DNA from 3 places in the Arthrobacter sp. SD76 genome. Region 1 is predicted to be linked to each of the others. Evidence: predicted binding sites of a transcription regulator. Region 1 holds the regulator's gene; each other region holds the start of a gene.
The links. The regulator LexA, encoded in region 1, represses DNA repair genes until DNA is damaged. The targets are predictions, from matches to a motif close to TCGAACANNTGTTCGA.

Region 1 (6,723 bases):
TCGACCGGGCCGTCGCCGCGATGGGCGGGCAGAGCCGCACCGGGCAGCACGAAATGGCCAGGCAGGTGGCGCGCGCCATCGAAACGGGCAACCACCTGCTGGTCCAGGCCGGAACCGGAACCGGCAAGTCCCTCGCCTACCTGGTGCCGCTGATCGCCCACGCCCTCGAAAGCAACAAGCCTGCCCTGGTTTCCACCGCCACGCTGGCGCTGCAGACGCAGATCGTGGGCAGGGACCTGCCCCGCCTCCTCAAGGCCATCACTCCTGCCCTGGACCGGCCGGTGAAGGTGGCGCTGGTCAAGGGCCGTTCCAACTACGTCTGCCGGCACAAGCTCGAAGGCGGATTCCCGTCTGAGGAGCCCGCCGAGGGGCAGCTGTTTTCGCTGGGGGAGGACACCAGCGTTCCCCACTTCGCCGCCACGGTCGGCGGGCCATCGTCGCAGCTTGGCAAGGAGGTGGTGCGGCTGCGTGAGTGGGCAGAGAAGACCGCCACCGGCGACCGCGACGAACTCCTTCCCGGTGTGACCGACCGCGCCTGGCGGCAGGTCTCGGTGACCTCGATGGAATGCCTGGGTTCACAGAAGTGCCCCATGGCCACCGAATGCTTCAGTGAGCTGGCACGCCAGGACGCGGCGGAGGCCGACGTCGTGGTCACCAACCATGCCATGCTGGCCGTCAGCGCCTTCGAAGGGCTGGCCGTCCTGCCCGAGTATGACGTTGTGGTGGTGGACGAGGCCCACGAGCTGCAGGACCGGGTTACGGGAGCCGTCACCGGCCAGCTCTCCGTGGCCATGGTACATGCCGCTGCCTCCAGCGCGCGCAAGCACACGGCCATCACCGTGGACGCCCTCAACGCCGCCGCCGCCAACCTCGAACTGGCCTTGGCGGGCGCGCCGAACGGGTTGCTGCCCAACGGCCTGAACGACGAACAGCTGGACTGCATCGACCAGTTGCGTGAGGCGTGCCGCGCGGCGCTGTCCGATTCCAAGGGCGACAGCAACACAACGCCCGACGGCGGGAGGCAGCTTGCGCGGTCCCGCCTGATGCTGATCCTGGAATTGTGCGAACGGCTGATCGCGGCCCGGGACGATCGGGAGGTGGTGTGGTTTTCCCGCGCCAGCTCCTTCGATCCCGGCCAGGGGTACTCGCAGCCTGACGAGTCCGCGCCCGTACTGGTCAACATTGCGCCGCTGTCCGTGGCAGGCCGGCTGCGGGAGGGCCTCTTTGCCGATCACACCGTGATCCTGACATCCGCCACCCTGGCCATCGGATCGGCCTTCGAGCCCGCCGCAGGCGGCCTTGGGCTGGTAGGTGAGGGCGCCCCCTCCTGGACCGGCGTGGACGTGGGCTCGCCCTTCGACTACCCGAAGCAGGGCATCCTGTACGTTGCCGGCCACCTGCCCAAGCCGGGCCGGGGCGCATCGCCCGAGTCGCTGGCCGAGCTGGAGGCGCTCATCCGGGCATCCGGCGGCGGGGCGCTCTGCCTGTTCTCCTCGCGGCGTGCCGCCGAGGAAGCGGCTGAGGCGCTGCGTCCCAAGCTCGGCGTGACAGTCCTTTGCCAGGGCGATTCCACCATGACGGCCCTGGTCAAGCAGTTTGCCGACGAACCGGACACCTGCCTGTTCGGCACCATGTCCCTGTGGCAGGGAGTAGACGTCCCGGGCGGATCGTGCCGGCTGGTGGTCATCGACCGCATCCCGTTCCCGCGGCCTGATGATCCCCTGATGACGGCGCGGTCCCGGGCGGTGGCGCAGGCAGGCGGCAACGGGTTCATGTCGGTGTCCGCCACCCATGCCGCCATCCGGTTGGCCCAGGGGCAGGCCGGCTGATCCGGTCCACCGGCGACAGGGGAGTGGTGGCCGTGCTGGATTCGCGCCTGGCAACCGAACGCTACGCCGGGTTCCTGCGGGCGGCACTGCCCCCGTTCTGGGCCACGACGGACCGGAAGACAGCGATATCAGCCCTTGAACGACTGGCCTCGGAGGCCCACTGAAAGACGGCACCCTCCCGTGACCCGGGAAGGTGCCGTCTTTTTCGAACCCTGGAGTTGTTGGTTCCGCTCTCCCTAGAGGGAGCGCAGGACCGAGACCACTTTGCCCATGATGGTGGCATGGTCGCCCAGAATCGGTTCGTACTGGGTGTTCTGCGGGAGCAGCCAGGTGTGGCCGTCACGCTGGCGGAACGTCTTCACCGTGGCCTCGTCGTCCAGGAGGGCTGCGACAATATCGCCATTGGCGGCATCCGCCTGGCGCCGCACCACCACCCAGTCACCGTCGCAGATGGCGGCGTCCACCATGGAATCGCCCGCCACCCGCAGCATGAACAGCTCACCCTGTCCCACCAGTTGGCGGGGGAGCGGCATGACATCCTCCACCAGCTGGTCGGCCAGGATGGGCCCGCCGGCGGCAATCCGGCCCACCAGGGGAACCATGGCGGTGTCCACGGCGGTGGGAAGCTCCGTCACTCTGGCACCCGCGTCCGGGGGCAGTGAAGCCGAAGGACCGGCAGCCTTTGCCGGTCCGCCATCAAGCGTGAGGGGCGTGAGCACCTCCATGGCCCGGGGCCGCTTCGGATCCCGGCGGAGATAGCCCAGCTTCTCCAGCTGGGAGAGCTGGTGGGTGACGCTGGACAGGCTGGCCAGGCCCACGGTGTCGCCAATTTCGCGCATCGAGGGCGGGTAGCCGTTCTCGTTGACCGAGCGCTGGATGGTTTCCAGGATTTTCTTCTGCCGCGGCGTGAGCCCCTTTGCGGCCCTTTTCGGCTGCGAGGCTGCCCTGCCCCCGGTGGCTGCTGCTGCCATATTCGCCAATGCCTTTCGGTTGCCACCGGGCTTTCCAACGCTCCGGACTGGGTGACTTGCCCTTTTGTCAGACCCTGCTGATCAACTTCAAGGGTGGTTGTTTCCTGTTTCAAAGCTAGGCCAGCCACATGGCTTTTTCAAACATTTGTTCTAGCGAGTCTCGACATTATTCGTTAATAGGTGCTAAAACTGGAGAGGCAAAGTTCGAATATGTGTTCTAGTCAAGTTGCCAGTGTTCGAAAGCCGTTCGAATGCGGAAGCCGGAATGTCAGTGGTGCCGGGCAGGCTGTACCCGCATGGCAACGCAGTACAGGCAGTACAGGCAGTACCGGCACCACGGCACAGGCACTACAGGCAACACAGCACAGGCAGCACAGGCAGTACAGGCAACACAGCACGGTTGTTCCCAGGCAGCACAGTATGGTCCAGGAGGGCTCAGACATGTCAGCTATATCCGCTTCGCAGGCCAACGCTCCGCGGGTCCCTGCCCGGCAGGCTTTGCAGCACGCCCGGCCTGGAACCCCGGACGGCCCGGCGCCCCTGCCTCCCCTTCGGCTGACCCGGCGGGGAAAGATCGTCCTGATCGGTATCCCGCTCGTGCTGCTGGCGGCCCTGCTGCTGTCCCTGGCAGGGTTCTTCAACTCGCCGGCCAAGGCCTCCGATACTGCTGAAGACCTCACGGTGACCCCCACGGTGACCGTGACAGTCCAGTCCGGACAGTCGTTGTGGTCCATCGCCGGAACTGTCGCCCCTGGCCGTGACGCCCGCGATGTGGTTGCTGACATCGTCCAGCTGAACAACCTCCCAGCAGGGGCGGTCCTGCCCGGCCAGCAGTTGTACGTCCCCACCAGCTGAGGCAGCGGCCGCGCCAGTGTGCGCCCAGGCGTGGGTTGCCGCTGGCCGCACGCCCAGCGCGAACACGGGCTGTCACATTTTCCGGTCGCCGGGACGGCCACTAAACTGTTCAGGTGAATGACCAGCTAGAACGTCTGAACCGGCTTCCCCTCCGCAGCAACCTTCGCGGGCTGACCCCCTACGGGGCGCCCCAGCTGGATGTTCCCATCCTCTTGAACGTGAACGAAAACTCGCACGGCGTTCCGGCCGACGTGAGGACCGCCATCACCGAAGCCGTGGCAGAGGCCGCCACCAGCCTCAACCGCTATCCGGACCGGGAGTTCACCGACCTCCGCCGGGCGTTGGCGGAGTACCTGGGCCACGGACTGGACGAGTCCAACCTGTGGGCCGCCAACGGCTCCAATGAAGTGCTTCAGCAGATCCTCCAGGCGTTCGGTGGTCCCGGCCGTACAGCCCTTGGCTTCCCGCCCACGTATTCCATGTATCCGCTGCTGGCCAGCGGAACGGACACCGAATACATCAAGGGTGAACGCGCCGCTGATTATGGACTCAGCGCCGAATCCGCGGCCCGCCAGGTGAAGGAACTCCGGCCCAACATCGTCTTCCTCTGCTCACCCAACAACCCCACCGGCACCGGCTTGGGTCTGGATGTCGTGGAGGCCGTTTACGAGGCCGGAGCAGAAAGCCAGACCATCGTCATTGTTGACGAGGCCTACCACGAGTTCGCGCACGACGGCACCCCCAGCGCACTGACCCTCCTGCCCGGGCGGGAGCGGCTCATCGTTTCCCGCACCATGAGCAAGGCCTTTGCCCTCGCGGGGGCACGGCTTGGCTACATGGCGGCTGCCCCCGAAGTCACGGACGCCCTGCGCCTGGTCCGCCTGCCCTACCACCTGTCCGCCGTCACGCAGGCAACAGCCCTGGCGGCCCTGCAGCACCGCGAAGCCCTGATGGCCGACGTCGAGGACATCAAAAAGCAGCGCGACCGCATTGTCACCGAACTGACGCGGATGGGCCTCAAGCCCGCAGCCTCGGACTCCAACTTCGTCTTCTTCGGCGGCCTGGAGAACCCCCGCGAGGTCTGGAAGGAACTGCTGGATGCCGGCGTGCTGATCCGCGACGTCGGAATCCCCGGCCATCTCCGCGTCACGGCAGGAACTGAGACCGAAACCACAGCATTCCTCACCGCCCTGGAAAGCATCCTTGCCAGCCAGGCCGCGCTTCCCGCCTAGACTTGAAGTACCGGCGCTGGACGCCGTGCCACACTCCTTCTCCCGCAAAAAGGACACCTGACCATGAGTTCCACCGGATCGAACACGGCCGCGGCCCGGACCGCGCGCATGGAGCGCGCCACCAGTGAGTCGTCCGTGCTCGTGGAGATCAACCTCGACGGTACCGGCGTCTCGGACATCGACACGTCCGTGCCCTTCTATGACCACATGCTGACGGCGCTCTGCAAGCATTCGCTCATCGACATGACGGTCAAGGCCACCGGCGACATCCACATCGACGTCCACCACACCGTGGAGGACGTCGCCATCACGTTCGGTGAGGTGCTGCGCACCGCTCTGGGGAACAAGGCGGGCATCCGCCGGTTCGGCGAAGCCACCGTTCCCCTGGACGAGGCACTGGCCCACGCCGTCGTGGACGTGTCAGGCCGGCCCTACCTTGTGCACGGCGGCGAGCCTGCGGGTCAGGAGTACCACCTGATCGGCGGCCACTTCACCGGCTCGCTGACCCGCCACGTCTTCGAGGCCATCACCCTGCACGCCGGCATCTGCCTGCACATGAACGTCCTCGCCGGCCGCGACCCCCACCACATCGTGGAGGCCCAGTTCAAGGCGTTCGCGCGCGCCCTGCGCGCAGCCGTGGAGCCGGACCCCCGGGTGGAAGGCATCCCCTCCACCAAGGGTGCCCTGTGAGCGGCCAGGTCCTGAAGGACGGCGCAATCATCGATCCGTCCGCCAGCCGGAAACTGCCTTCCCCCGAAGGTAAGCCCACCGTCACGGTGCTGGACTACGGTTCGGGGAACGTCCGCTCGGCGGTGCGTGCTTTGGAACGGGCCGGCGCCGAGGTAGTGCTCAGCGCCAAGCCCGAGGACGTCCTGAACGCCGATGGCCTGGTGGTCCCGGGCGTCGGCGCCTTCGAAACCGTCATGCGGGAACTGAAGGCCGTCGACGGCATCCGCCTCATCGGACGGCGGGTTGCCGGGGCAGGCCAGTCCTCGGGATCTGCGTCGGCCTCCAGGTGCTCTTCGAAGCAGGCGTGGAACACGGCACGGAGGCAGAAGGCATCGGCGAATGGCCCGGCAAGGTGGAACTCCTGCCCGCCGATGTGGTGCCGCACATGGGCTGGAACACGGTCAAGGTCCCCGAAGGCTCGAAGCTTTTCGCCGGCGTCGAGAACGAACGCTTCTACTTCGTGCATTCCTACGGCGTGCAGGAATGGAACTTCGACGTCATCCAGCCCCGCATGGCCCCGCCCCTGGTCACCTGGTCCGAGCACGGCGCCCCCTTCATCGCCGCCGTCGAAAACGGCCCGCTCTGCGCCACGCAGTTCCACCCCGAAAAGTCCGGGGACGCAGGCGCGCGCCTGCTGCGGAACTGGGTCGAGGCCCTGCACCGGCCCGCAGCCCAGCCTGCCGGCGGCAGCCAGGCGGACGCAGCCGGCGGTCCCGCCTAGATGTGGTCCATTGTCCTGATGGGGCTGGCCGGCCTGCTGGTGGGCGGGGCCCTGTCCTTCCGGCAGCAGCACAAGCCGCTCTGGACACAGATTTCGTTCTACGTCCTGGCGGGAATGTCCCTGCTGGCCGCCTACCTGCTGACGCTCCCGGCCGACTGACCGCTGCCAGCCATCCCCTGCACCCAACCCTGAGGAAGAACATGACCACCGCAACTGATCTGCCGGTCCTTGAACTGCTGCCCGCCGTCGACGTCGTGAACGGGCAGGCCGTCCGGCTGGTCCAGGGGGAAGCGGGCAGCGAGACGAGTTACGGCACACCGCTGGAGGCCGCCACCAACTGGCAGCAGCAGGGTGCCGAATGGGTGCACCTGGTGGACCTGGACGCT
Region 2 (6,723 bases), 760 kb from region 1:
GGGATAGGGTTAACCCATGACTGCCGCTGCAGAATCAACCGTCACTTTCGACAGCCGCTTCGCCAGCGAACTGGCAGATATGGCAGTTCCCTGGCAGGCGGAGGAAGCCCCGGAGCCCCGGCTCCTGGTCTTCAACGACGCCCTCGCGGAAGAACTCGGGCTGGATGCCCGCTACCTGCGCAGCCCGGAAGGCGTGCGGTTGCTGCTGGGCAACCACGTGCCGGAAGGGGCCGCTCCGGTGGCCCAGGCCTACGCCGGCCACCAGTTCGGCGGCTACTCACCCCTCCTCGGGGACGGACGCGCCCTCCTGCTCGGCGAAATCGTGGACGCCAACGGCCGCCTGCGCGATATCCACCTCAAAGGCTCGGGCCGCACACCGTTCGCGCGGGCAGGGGACGGCCGTGCCGTCGTCGGGCCCATGCTCCGTGAATACCTCGTCAGTGAGGCAATGCACGCGCTGGGCATTCCCACCACCAGGTCGCTCGCCGTCGTCGGCACCGGACGCATGGTGCGCCGGGACGACATGCTGCCCGGGGCGGTCCTGGCCAGGGTGGCCGGCAGCCACCTGCGGGTGGGAAGTTTCCAGTACGCGCGGGCCACGGACAACCTCGAGCTGCTGCGCCGCCTTGCGGACCACGCCATCAGCCGGCATTACCCTGCCGCCGCCGAGGCAGACAATCCCTATCTTGCGCTGTTCCGGGCGGTGGTGTCGGCCCAGGCCGCGCTCGTGGCGCAGTGGATGCTGGTGGGCTTCGTCCACGGCGTGATGAACACGGACAACATGACCATTTCCGGGGAGACCATCGACTACGGCCCCTGCGCATTCATGGACGACTTCAACCCGGCCGCCGTTTACAGTTCCATTGATGTGGGCGGGCGGTACGCCTATGCCAACCAGCCGGTCATCGCCGAATGGAACCTGGCCCGCCTCGCCGAGTCGATCCTCCCGCTGATCGACGAGGACCAGGAGCAGGCTGTCGCTCCCGCCGTGGAGGCGCTGGGCGAATTCCGCAGGCAGTACAGCGATGCGTGGTTCAACGGAATGCAGGCCAAGCTGGGCCTGCCGGCCGTCCCCGCGGGAAGCCCTGAAGCCGAAGCGGCGTCCGAACTGGTGGACGGCGTGGTAGCGATCCTGAAGGACGGCCCCGTGGACTACACCCGGTTCTTCCGCAACCTGGGCGAAGCGGCGCGCGGAAATGAACGGCCGGTCCGCGGCATGGTCATGGACCTCGCGGCATTCGATTCCTGGGCCGGCCGCTGGCGGTCCATGAAGCCGGACGCGGACCGGATGGACCGGGTAAACCCCGTGTACATTCCGCGGAACCACCTGGTGGAAGAGGCCCTGGCTGCAGCCACCGGGGGCGACCTGGAGCCACTGAACAGGCTCCTGGAAGCAGTGCGTGCCCCCTATGAAGAGCGCCCCGGCCTGGAACGCTACGCCGAAGGGGCCCCGGAAGACTTCGGCAAGTACATGACGTTCTGCGGTACGTGACAGAAAGAGCCGGACTCTGCCGGAAGCACATTAACGGGCAAGGGCGGCGGCCGGGAATTCCCGGCCGCCGCCCTTGTCTCTGTACTGCGTTGTTGCGGCTGCCTCAGCTGCGCCGGGTGACGAGGCTACCCGGACGAAGGAAGCTCCACTGAGCCAGCTGATGGAGTGGACTTCGGTCTTGTAGCCGTCCACGCCGCCGCTGACAACCTGGCCGTCGCCGGCGTAGACGCCCACGTGGCCGGCAGTGATCACCAGGTCGCCGGGGGCGGGGGTGCCCACGGTGGTGCCGTACTGGTAGAACTGGCCGGAGCCAGGTCACCGACGGACAGGCCAACGGAGCGCAGTGCCTTCTCCACCATGGCGGTGCAGTCCTGCTGCACGCCCAGCTGGCTGTAGGCGGAAGCCAGGATGGCTGCGCCGGTGCCGGTGCCGGTAGCGGCCGGGGCGGGGGCCGGGGCAACGGCGGCGGAGGCGTAGTTCACGGTGGTTCCGGTGCTCGCCAGGGCCGGTGCGGCCGGAGCAGGCGCAGCAGCAGGTGCCACGTAGCCGGCGCCCGGAATGGTGATCTGGTCACCGGGGTAGATGATGGTGGAAATATCCAGGCCGTTGGCGGCCAGCACGTCGTTCAGGCTGACGCCATGTGCAGCCGAGATGGCACCCAGGGTATCGCCGGAGACCACGGTGTAGACGTTGCCGGCGGCGGGGGCTGCGGCAGCAGGAGCAGCCACGGCAGCGGCCGGAGCGCTGTACGCCTGGACGCTAGCGGTTTCGGTGGTGTCCGGGCCGGTCACGCCAGCGTGGGCGGGAGCTCCAACACCGAACGCAATGCCGGACGCAGCGGCAACTGCGAGCACCGGACGGCTGAGCGTCCGGGCCTGGGACTTTGCGGAAGCAGCCAAGCCCTGGAGCGCGATTGAGCGGGCCGGAGTCGCGCGGTGACGGGCGGTAGGAAAATTTTTTTGACACGTGTGATCGCCTCTCCCATGCCTGCGGGGTGAGCTGTCGGGTTCGGGTTGGAGATACCCGGCCGAAGGGCGACCGCCCGTAATGGACGAAGGCGCTGTCGACTTAACCCCAAGGCCACAAATGGCCGTGGAAACTTGGTTCCCCGTCCCTGCCAGCTGGAAAGCGGTTGAATCCCGTATCAGTGGCAGGGCTCGGCATACTGATGGGAATGTCCCGTTTTGGGAGGGACACCTGAAGACCATAACCCGGCCCCGGAGCAATTGTCACGTTTGGGTAACATCCGAGGCGCTTCTATCATATTAAGCAAATGTCTGGAGTTTCATACCACATCCGGTTGACCTCGGGTGATATCGAGCGTCCGGCGCGGCCTGTTATTTGTGTCACAAAGTCATAAAGACAAAGCAGGCTAGCGGTCTTAACCCTCAACCTCGCATTGAAACCCGATAGGCTTCGGAACTATGCGCCTGATCGGAAGCATGCTGATGCCCCCGCTGCTGGGAGGGGTGCTGGCCCTCGCCCTGGCCGGCCCGTCCGCCCTGCTTCCGGCGTCCGCGGACGACGCCCCGCCGGGCGGGTATCCCTCGTGGGAGGACGTGCAGAAAGCGCAGCAGTCGGAAGCCGGCAAGGCGGCCGAAATCGAGAAGATCACAGGCCTGCTGCAAGGCCTGCAATCCGAATCCGAAACGCTCGGGGCAGCCGCCGTCGTATCTGCGGCCGATTATGCACTGGCCGACGCCGCCCTGCAGTCCGCAACAGCCAGGGTGGATGCCCTTGCCGGCCAGGCTGCCGAGGCAAATGCGGAGTTGCAGCGGCATCAGCAGGCGATTGGTGCGCTGGCCGCCAGGTCGTACAAAACCGGCGGAACCACCATGGGACTCTTTGTGGCACTGGAAGCCCTTGAGAACAACAGCATCCACGGTCTCAACGTGGTTGAAGTCGTGGAAGCCAAGACCGCGGACCTGGTCAGCCGGGCGGAGGCCGCCGGAAAGGCCACCGCTGCCCTGGCGGAGCAGGAAAAGGCCGCCCGGGCGGAGCGTGAACGCCTGTCCGGAGAGGCGAAGGCCAAACTGGACGCTGCCCGTTCCGCCCAGGACGCGGTGGCCCGCCAGGTCGCCGAAGAGCAGCGGCGCAGTGGAGAGTTGACCGCCCAGTTGGCATCCCTCAAGGGCACGACGGCGGCGCTTGAGGGCGAATACCGGCAAGGCCGGGTGGCGCTTGCGGCCTATGAGGCGGCGCAGGCAGCCAAACGCGCCGCTGCCGAGGAGCAGGCCCGCCGGCAGGCAGCTGCAGATGCCGCCCTTGCCGCTGCGCAAAAACCTCCCGCTCCGCCAAACCCGGCCCCGGCGGCACCGGTGCCAGTAAACCCCCCGCCGGTAAATCCGGCACCGTTCAACCCCAACCCGGCCCCGGCGAACCCCGTCCCCGTTGCCCCTGCGCCGGCAAGCCCCGCCCCGCCTGCCGTCGTCGTACCCTCCGTGCCGGGCGGCGCCGTCAACGATCCCGCCGCGGCCAAGAGCTATGCCTCCGGCCGCCTCGCGGCCTATGGATGGGGGCAGGACCAGTTCCTCTGCCTCGCCCAGCTCTGGACGAAGGAATCCAACTGGCTGACCACCGCCACCAACCCCTACTCCGGAGCCTATGGGATTCCGCAGGCCCTGCCGCCGGGCAAGCTGGGAAGCGCCGGCAGCGACTGGCTCACCAGCTACCGCACCCAGATCGAGTGGGGGCTGGGGTATATCCGGGACCGCTACCGGACACCCTGCGCGGCGTGGGACCACTCCGTGGCCAGGAACTGGTACTGAGGGGCGCGCTAGGCTTTCTCCATGCCAGATTTTGAGCGGTTCCGGGTGCTGCTTGAGGAGGAGCGGAAGCGGAAGGCTGCGCTGCTTCCGGACCTCCGCGCGGACATCGCCTCGGCCAGTTCGGCCCGGCTCGATTCAAATGTCGACGACGAGCACGATCCCGAGGGTGCCACAATCGCCTTCGAACTGTCCCAGGCGTCCGCACTCCTGAAGCAGAGCGCCGCCGGCCTGGACCAGGTGGAGGCCGCCCTCGCCCGGCTGGACGCCGGAACCTACGGCACGTGCGCCGTATGCGGCGAAGCCATCGCCGAGGGCAGGCTGGAAGCCCGGCCGTGGACCCCGTTCTGCATCACCCACGCCGGGGCGGGCCGGCGATGAGCGCAGGGCCGGACGTCGTTGACGCGGCAGCGGAGTTCATCGACCGTACCCTGCAGAATGAGGGCTCCTGGTATCGCGCGGACGACGCCGCCGCCCGGCTGGGCGGGATCCTCGCCTCCTACGGTTCCTCCGTGGGCGCTGTCCGGGGAACCGTCCGTGATGCGCTCCGGAAATTCAAGGTTTTGGACCATGATGACGTCGTCCAGCTGGCCTCCGCCCTCTGGGGCCGGCCCAGGCCAGGCGCCAGGCCGGTCTTCGAGCGGCGGCTGGCAGCCGTGGTGCTGCTCCAGGCCAAGGCCGCCTGGCTGCGCCACTCGGACCTGACCCGGATCGAGGGGTTCCTCCGCTCCGCCTCCACGGCGGAACTCGAGGGACCCCTGGTGGCCGATGTCGTGGCGCCGCTGCTTGCCGGGCTGCCGGAGCGGGACCGGCAGCGCGCCGGCGTGGTGCTGGCCCGCTGGGCCGAGGATCCGCACGGCAGCCTGCGGCAGGCGGCGGCAGTGCTTGGGCAGCCGCCAAGCGCCGGCTTCCCGCCCGGGCGCAAGACCCCACAAGAAGGAGACATCCATGAACGATCCCTATGACCTTGGACGCTTCGTCGCTGCACAGGACAGTGGCGGGACGTATGAGCGGGCCCTGGCCGAACTTCAACTCGGTGGCAAGCGGGGCCACTGGATGTGGTTCATCTTTCCGCAGATCGCAGGGCTGGGACAGAGTGCCACCTCCCGGAAGTATGCGATCAGGTCACTGGACGAAGCCCGGGGATACCTTGAGCACGACGTACTGGGCCCGCGCCTGCTGGAGTGCGCACAGGCCCTCACCAACCATGCCGGGCGCGCCGCAGAGGACATCCTGGGCGGCATTGACGCCCGCAAGCTGCAGTCGTCCATGACGCTGTTCCTCCGCGCCGCACCCGGCGAAACAGTGTTCAAAACCGTTCTTGCACAGTTTTTCGACGGCCAGCCCGACCAGGCCACCGATGAATTGCTCGCCGGGCAGGACCAGGCCTAGGACCTATGGGGTGGGGCTGCCGCCGTTGACGTTCAGCGTCTCGCCCAGCACGAAGCTGGACTCGGGCGAGGCCAGGAACACGTAGGCCGGCGCGAGTTCTGCGGGCTGGCCGGCGCGGCCCAGGGGAGTGGACTGCCCGAATTCCGGCAGGTCCTCCTTGGGCTGGCCACTGCTGACCTGCAGCGGTGTCCAGATGGGGCCCGGCGCAACGGCGTTGACACGGATCCCCTTGGGAGCGAGCTGCTGGGCCAGGCCCTTGGTGAAGTTGTTGATGCTGGCCTTGGTGGTGGCGTAGTCCACCAGCGTCGGTGAGGGGTTGTAGGCCTGCACCGACGTGGTGTTGATGATGGTGGACCCTGCAGGCATGTGCGGAAGGGCTGCCTTGGTCAGCCAGAACATGGCGTAGACATTGGTCTTCAGCGTGTGGTCAAACTGCTCGTCGGTGATGTCCGCGAGGTCCTCCTGGGCCACCTGCTTTCCGGCGTTGTTGACCAGGATGTCCACACCGCCCAGGACTGCCACGGCGGTGTCCACCACGTCACGGCAGGCTGACGGGTCCTTGAGGTCCCCGGGCACCTTCACGGCCTTCCTGCCTGCGGCTTCGATAATGCCTGCGATCCTGGCAGCGTCCTCCTCCTCCTGCGGCAGGTAGGACATGACGACGTCGGCCCCCTCCCGGGCGAACGCGATGGCCGCGGCGGCACCGATGCCCGAGTCCGCGCCGGTGACGATTGCCTTCCGGCCTTCGAGCCGCCCCGTGCCGCGGTAGGTTTCCTCGCCGAGGTCCGCCTTGGGCATCAGCTCCGCGTCCAGCCCCGGTTCGGGCTGGTGCTGCTTCGGCGGGGAAATGTGCTCGTAGGCGGTGACCGGGTTCCGGAAGGTGTACTGGTCTGTCATGGTGGTCCTCCTGCTGGTGGAACGATTCCAGGAAAGCTAAGCATGCTTACCGTTCCAGCCTAGGCAACCGGAGGCCGGCTGCCAACCCGGAACTACTCCCGCGTGACCTCGACCAGGCGCACCTCCGCCAGCCGGCCGGCGTCGATATTTGCCGTCATGTACGTGCAGGCGGGCTGG
Region 3 (6,723 bases), 1.4 Mb from region 1:
TCCTCGGCGGGCTCATTCTCCTCGGCGGGCTCCTGGCCGCCCCGGACCTGAACGACCCCAAGCTGGGCTCTGCCGACGGCGGCCTGCAGTACATCGTGCTCTCCGTGCTGGGAGGCCCGTTCGGCAAGGCCTTCCTGGTGTGCATCGTCGTCGCCGTGTTCGTCTGCACCCTCGCCGTCCACGCCGCAGCCATCCGCATGATGTTCGCCATGGCCCGGGACAACAACCTGCCCTTCAGCCGCCAGCTCAGCAAAGTACACCCGGAGCGGAAGACGCCCACGGTGGCGGCCATCGTCATCGGACTCATCGCCATCATGCCGCTGATCGTCAACGTCTCCCAGCCCGCCATTTTCACCATCCTGTCCAGCATCAGCATCGTGCTGATCTACCTCTCCTACCTGCTGGTCACCGTCCCGTTGCTGCGGCGGCGCTTCCTGAAGAAATGGCCGCTCTCGGACGACACCCACGGAAAGGCCGGGTTCAGCCTGGGCAAGTGGGGTCTCCCGGTGAACATCCTCGCGGTCCTGTGGGGCGGCGCCATGACGCTGAACCTGATCTGGCCCCGGCCGGAGATCTACAACTCGGTGCCGCCCTTTGAGTGGTACCTGCAGTGGGGCGGCGTGATCTTCGTGGGCGCGGTCGCCATAGGCGGGACCCTGCTGTACCGGCTGAAGATCCGGCACCAGACAGGTGTCCTGGCCGAGCATGCAGCCGCTGCCAGGCCCGCGGCAGCCCAGCCCGCCGCAGCCCTGCCCACCGCCGGCGTCCGCGATCCGGATGCTCCGGCGGAACCGCAGCTGGTATCAGCGCCCCTATCAAATCCGTAGCACTGTCCAACCAGTAGCGCTGTCCAACCAGTAGCACTGTCCAACCCGTAGCGCTGTTCAACCTGGGACCATAGCCAGGAAGGGCGTCCCCTCCACCACTCGGCGGAGGGGGCGCCCACAGGCATTTCCCGGCCAGATGGACCTAACATGTCCCACATGAAGGTTGCCCGAGAGGCCCGCTCTGCTGCCCTGGTCATTAACTCCGGATCACGCCGCGGGGCGGCCGCGCGCGAACTGGCGGTGGAAGCGCTGCAGAAGGCAGGCGTGCCGGTCTCCGCAGTGCATCACGTGCATTCGGGGGCCGAGCTGGCCGGGACGCTGGACCGGGTGGTTGCGGACGGGCATGACCTGCTGGTCGTGGGTGGCGGCGACGGGACGGTTTCCTATGCCGCCGGCCGGATCGCCGGCACCGAAGTGATGCTCGGCGTCCTTCCGCTGGGCACCGCCAACGACCTCGCCCGGACCCTGCAAATCCCGGACAACCTGGCCCAGGCATGTGCCGCCATCGCCGGTGGGAAGGTGGTGGACATCGACCTGGGGCGCGCCAACGGGCAGCCCTTCCTCAACGTCGCCTCCGCCGGCCTGTCCGTCCAGGTGACCGAGGCGCTCAGCCCCGGCCTGAAGCGGCGCCTGGGGCCGCTGGCGTACGCCATTGCGACCCTGCGTTCGTATGCCCGGCACAAGCCGTTCCGTGCGCGGCTTGAGTTCCCGGACGGGGACCACGAGCCATTGCAGCTTGAGGGCCTGCTCCAGGTGGCGGTCGGCAACGGCAGGCACTACGGCGGCGGCAACACGGTTTCGCCCACGGCCGGGATCGACGACCACATCCTCGACATTTACGCCATCCTGGCGGCGCCGCTCCGGGAGCATGTAAAGATCGCCCGGCTGCTCCGGAATGGGAGCTTCGTGGAGCACGACCGGGTGTACCACCTGACCAGCCGGTCCGTCCGGCTGGTCACCGAACCGCCGATGCCGGTGAACCTCGACGGCGAGATCGCGGCCGTCACGCCCGCCGACTTCGCCATCGAGCGGAACGCCGTCCACGTGGTGGTGCCGCAGGCCAGCACCGGTGCCATGTTCGACGGACCGTCCGCCCTGCCGGAGCCCCCGGCCTGACAAGCCTTAGGCCGCCTTCACCAGCGGGAGCTCGTCCCAGTGCGTGGTGTACCGGGGGGACTGCATGCCGCGCTTCATGGACCAGTCCACGCCGCCTTTGATGCCGCCGTGGCCAAGCCCGATGGAGCCGCGCCCGAAGCGGCGGCTCACATCCTCCAGGAGCGGGCCGATGCCGCGCTCTTCATGCCGGTTCTCGAAGGGTTCCAGGGGAGACTGGTTGCCGGTGGGGCGCAGGTCCGTGAGCATGAGGCCGGCCTTGGCGTACTTGAGCCCGTTCCGGATGTGGGGCAGCAGGGCATGCGTGGCTTTGGTCAGCAGGAGCGGATCCGCCGTGGGCATGGGAAGGGACAGGCACACCGAAGGGTAGGCCTGCTCGTTCTGCCTGAACGGGGACGTGGCGGCGAACGCTGTCAGGACTTTTGCCTGCAGGCCGTGTTTTGCGAGCCTGGCGCTCGCCTGCTGGCCATAGATGCTGAGCACCTGGCGCATGCCGTCAACAGTGGTCACCGGCGTGGAGAAGGAGCGGGAAAAGATGAGCTGGTCCCGGCCCAGGCGCTCCTCCTCCATGGGAATGCAGGGGATGCCGCGCAGTTCCAGCACCGTGCGCATCACCACTACCGAGAACTTGTCGCGGATGACCACAGGATCCGCCCGGACCAGGTCCAGCACCGTGAAGATGCCCAGGACATTCAGGCGCCTGGTCAGCCGGCCCGCGATGCCCCACACCTCGTCCACGGGAAGCCGGGCCAGCAGGGACTCCTTAACCGGTGCCGGCACGGCCTCCCAGTGGCACACCCCGCCGAAGGAGGCGTTGTTTTTCGCCCACTTGTTGCACAGCTTGGCCAGCGTCTTGGTGGGCGCTATCCCCACGCAGACCGGGACGCCCACGTTCCGCCGGACCTCGGCCTTCATGGTCCGGCCGAGCGCCAGCAGCTCTTCGGGCCGGCCCTTCACGCCCAGGAAGGCCTCGTCGATGCTGTAGACCTCCAGCCACGCCGAATGCCTGCCGAGCAGCTCCATGACCCGGGCGCTGATATCGCCGTACAGCTCGTAGTTGCTGGACCTGGCCACCAGGCCCCACTCCTTTGCCCGGGGTGCGAGTTTGAAGCAGGGTCGCCGGTCCGGATGCCCAGCGCCTTCGCCTCGGGGGAGCGGGTCACCGCGCAGCCGTCATTGTTGGACAGGACGATCAGCGGCCGCCCTTCGAGCGACGGATCAAAGGCGCGCTCGGCCGAGGCGTAAAAGCAGTTCACATCCACGTGGGCGATCTGCGGCATCTGCCGCATCAGGACAGGCTTGGGCATGGCCCTCCTTCCGCAGTCTGCGGGTCACACATGGTGCAGGCACCTGGTGGCCACGCCCCACACCGTCAGCTCGGACAAGGCGGGGACCCGGATGTCCGGGTACTTCGGGTTCTCCGCCTGCAGCACCACCCCCGTGGGCGTGATGCGCAGCCGCTTGACTGTCAGTTCTCCATCCAGCACGGCGACCACCACCGAGCCGTCCTTGGGCTCAAGGGCCCGGTTCACGATCAGTTCGTCGCCGTCGCTGATGCCGGCGCCCTCCATCGAATCTCCGGTTACGCGCACCACGAATGTGCTGGTGATGTCCTTGATCAGGTGCGCGTTCAGGTCGATCCGGCCATCGAAGTAGTCCTGCGCCGGCGACGGGAAGCCGGCCGCAACCGCGACAGGGGAGATCAGGACCGACAGGTACGAGGCACCCGCATCTATCACGCGGGGACCAATAATAACGCCCACAACACACCCTTATTCGAATATTTGTTCGATTAGTTCAGTGTAGCGCTGCAGGCTGACAAGCGGACCTCCCAGCTGCGGGAATCATCCCCTTGGCCGCCGCCACGTAGACTTGCAGGATGCGGTTGGTGGCAAGCGATATTGACGGAACGATCCTCGGGCACGACGGAAAAATCAGCGACCGCACCGTCCGCGCCTTCCACGCCTGCCGGGACGCCGGCGTCGAACTCGTCTTCGTCACCGGCCGGCCGCCCCGCTGGCTGCATCCGCTCCAGGACCAGCTGGGCCATACCGGGACGGTCATCTGCTCCAACGGGGCTGTGGTCTGGGACCTCGAAGCGGACAAGTTGGTCTCCGCCCGCACGCTCGGCATCGCCGCGGTGCTGGAAATCCGCCGGATCATCAAGGACCTCCGCCCGGCTGCCCTGTTTGCCGCGGAAACGCTGACCGGGTTCCACCTTGAGCCCGGGTTCATCGAAAACGAGTCGAGCGAACTGCTGTCGCAGTTCACGCCGGCGCCGCTGCGGGAAACCCTGGTTGGCGATGACAGCGTGGTGAAGTTCCTCGCCATTGTCCGGGACGGCACTCCGGACGACTTCCTCGCCGAGGTGCGTCCCGCCGTCGAACATCTCGCCGCCGCCACGCACTCCTCGCCGGGCGTGGCCATGCTGGAACTGTCCCTGCCGGGCGTGAACAAGGCCGTCACCCTTGCCGAATACGCTCGGGCGCTGGGCATTGACGCCTCCGACGTGGTGGCCTTCGGCGACATGCCCAACGACATCGAGATGCTCCGCTGGGCCGGGCACGGCTACGCCATGGCCAGCGGCCACCCGGAGGCCATCCGCGCGGCGGGCCAGCGTGCGCCGCACTTCGACGACGACGGCGTGGCCCAGGTCCTGGAGGCGCGCCTCGCTTCCCTGGGCGCCCCGCGTTCCTGATTTCCGCGGCCGCCGCCGTATTCACAGCTGGCGCTCACCTCGCGTTCACCTTTGCTCCGTAGCGTGAAGCCCGGAGAGCAGACTCCTCTCCGGCAGGCCGAAGGGGTAGGGATGGCACGGAATACCAAGCGCGATACCGCCGATGCACCACTGCGCAGGGCAACGCCTGCGCCGCACTGGAAGAAGCTGCGGCAGGGCGACCGCGTCCGGGTCCTGCTGACCCCCGGGTTCGAAGCCGGCGGCGTGGTGGACGCCGTCACGCCGGACAACACCGTGGTGTGGATCAATCTTGACGGCGGCCGCGGCCGGACGCTGCTGCACTGCGGCGACGGGGTCGAGATCCTGCCGTTCGAAGACTGACCCGGGGCGGCGCCAAGGGTCCGGCCAGCTCGGGTACGCTCGCACTGTGACCCTGCCGTTCTTCGCCAATCCGGATGCCGCCGGCAACCAGCTGCCCATCGCGATGGCCCACCGCGGCTTCTCCCTTGAGGGGCTGGAGAACTCGAAGGCCGCCTTCCGGGCCGCCGTGGACCTCGGCTACCGCTACCTGGAGACGGATGTCCACACCACGTCCGACGGCGTGCTGCTCCTTTTCCACGATGACACGCTGGAACGGGTGACGGACGGCAGGGGCAAGGTTTCGGAGCTGACGGCGGCGGAGGTTGCCCGGGTGAACATCGGCGGCCGTGAGCCCGTCCCGACCTTTGACGAACTGGTTCCGGAACTGCCCGGCATCCGGCTCAACCTGGACGTCAAGGACTGGAGCTCCGTCAACAGCACGGCGGCCGCCATTGAGCGCCACCGGGTGCATGACCGGGTGCTGGTCACCAGCTTCTCGGACCGGCGGCGGCGGGCGGTGCTGAAGCTGCTCAGCCGCCCGGTTGCGGCCTCGGCGGGGGTTACATCGATCGCTCTTTTCACGTGCCTGGGCCCGCTGCTGCCTGGACCTGCCTTCCGCTGGCTGATGCGCCGCGTCCTGTCCGGCGTCCACGCACTGCAGGTTCCGGCCCGCCGCGGTGGCATCGAAGTTGTCACCCCCGGGTTCGTCCGCCGGGCGCACGGCCTGGGCCTGGCGGTGCACGTCTGGACCATCAACGATCCCGCCGAGATGCGCCGCCTGCTGGACCTCGGCGTGGACGGCCTTGTCACCGACCGAGGCGACCTGCTCAAGGAGATCCTCGTCGAAAGAGGCGGGTGGCCGCCCGGGCCGCCCGCCTGATCCGCTGTTTTACCTGGTGCTAGCCCCGGCCTGTGCTGGTGGACGGGTCCTGGTCGCCCTCCGTCGGGTCGGCGCGCAGCTCGTCCGGGTTGCTGTCCGGCAGCCCGCCCGCAACGCCGCCGGGGCCCCCGTTTCCTGCCGCAGCCGCCCCACCCGCGGCGGCGGCACTGCCTGTCAGCCCGTCGTCGCCCGTTCCACGGCCTGCTTCCGCCCTGTCATTGTTCGTTTCGTCAGTGTCCCCGCCAAAGGGGCTCTCGGAGACCGGCCCGGGAGCCGGCCCGGTCTTCAAGCCCGGCGCCTTCTCCTTCTCCGCCTCCATTGCATTGGACCCCTCGCTGATGGAGGAGTGGACCTCCACGTCGTCATTGGGGTCCGTGGGGTCGGGAACGTTCATCTTCTCCGTGGGCTTCGATGTACCCGCCAGGTCCTCCATGGCGTTCTCCGCTGCCTTGCCGATGCTGTCGCCGATTCCCATCTCTGTTCCTCCTGACATCGTGCGTGCGGGCGCCCCAGCGGCCGCCCGGCCCTACCCCTCCAGAATTATCAGCATGCTTACAATTAGTCCAGAGCTGGGGTGAAGAACCGCGGCCGGGAAGGAAGGACACGCACCATGAGCAGCTACCATCCGGAAAATGATCCCGCCAATCCTGACCAGCCGGGCAGGGGCCACGCTGACGCCCAGGCAGCCCCGGGCAAGGATTCGGCAGGCTCGGCGAACCCGGACCCTGCCGAAGGCAACGTCACCGGCCTGGAACCGGGCGGGGGAGTGCCGCCGGGTGAGACGCCTCCGGCGGAGGACCAGATGAGTGGCGACCAGGGCCACGACGAATAGGGCGCGCACAGCACAATACGCGCACAACACAACA

Region 2: the regulator LexA is predicted to act here: its motif matches at 2,440-2,455, upstream of ACPEE0_RS08935 (LysM peptidoglycan-binding domain-containing protein).
Region 3: the regulator LexA is predicted to act here: its motif matches at 3,717-3,732, upstream of ACPEE0_RS19115 (LexA family protein).

The regions. Positions count from the first base shown of each region.
Region 1 covers NZ_JBNBLR010000001.1:2,547,148-2,553,870, reverse strand. The annotation lists partial or broken gene ACPEE0_RS12460 (ATP-dependent DNA helicase) at 1-1,993, shown strand, start outside; gene lexA (transcriptional repressor LexA) at 2,066-2,800, opposite strand; gene ACPEE0_RS12450 (LysM peptidoglycan-binding domain-containing protein) at 3,242-3,655, shown strand; gene ACPEE0_RS12445 (histidinol-phosphate transaminase) at 3,769-4,887, shown strand; gene hisB (imidazoleglycerol-phosphate dehydratase HisB) at 4,951-5,577, shown strand; partial or broken gene hisH (imidazole glycerol phosphate synthase subunit HisH) at 5,574-6,337, shown strand; gene ACPEE0_RS12430 (hypothetical protein) at 6,338-6,496, shown strand; gene priA (bifunctional 1-(5-phosphoribosyl)-5-((5-phosphoribosylamino)methylideneamino)imidazole-4-carboxamide isomerase/phosphoribosylanthranilate isomerase PriA) at 6,538-6,723, shown strand, end outside.
Region 2 covers NZ_JBNBLR010000001.1:1,785,689-1,792,411, forward strand. The annotation lists partial or broken gene ACPEE0_RS08920 (APC family permease) at 1-20, shown strand, start outside; gene ACPEE0_RS08925 (protein adenylyltransferase SelO) at 17-1,492, shown strand; gene ACPEE0_RS08930 (hypothetical protein) at 1,523-1,771, opposite strand; gene ACPEE0_RS08935 (LysM peptidoglycan-binding domain-containing protein) at 1,741-2,391, opposite strand; cyclic di-AMP (ydaO/yuaA leader) riboswitch at 2,462-2,636, opposite strand; gene ACPEE0_RS08940 (coiled-coil domain-containing protein) at 2,917-4,260, shown strand; gene ACPEE0_RS08945 (TraR/DksA family transcriptional regulator) at 4,282-4,638, shown strand; gene ACPEE0_RS08950 (DNA alkylation repair protein) at 4,635-5,222, shown strand; gene ACPEE0_RS08955 (DUF1810 domain-containing protein) at 5,206-5,649, shown strand; gene ACPEE0_RS08960 (glucose 1-dehydrogenase) at 5,653-6,546, opposite strand; partial or broken gene ACPEE0_RS08965 (metallophosphoesterase family protein) at 6,639-6,723, opposite strand, start outside.
Region 3 covers NZ_JBNBLR010000001.1:3,938,697-3,945,419, reverse strand. The annotation lists gene ACPEE0_RS19130 (APC family permease) at 1-827, shown strand, start outside; gene ACPEE0_RS19125 (lipid kinase) at 975-1,943, shown strand; partial or broken gene ACPEE0_RS19120 (Y-family DNA polymerase) at 1,950-3,247, opposite strand; gene ACPEE0_RS19115 (LexA family protein) at 3,272-3,703, opposite strand; gene ACPEE0_RS19110 (Cof-type HAD-IIB family hydrolase) at 3,820-4,638, shown strand; gene ACPEE0_RS19105 (hypothetical protein) at 4,750-4,998, shown strand; gene ACPEE0_RS19100 (glycerophosphodiester phosphodiesterase) at 5,045-5,857, shown strand; gene ACPEE0_RS19095 (hypothetical protein) at 5,877-6,332, opposite strand; gene ACPEE0_RS19090 (DUF6480 family protein) at 6,468-6,689, shown strand.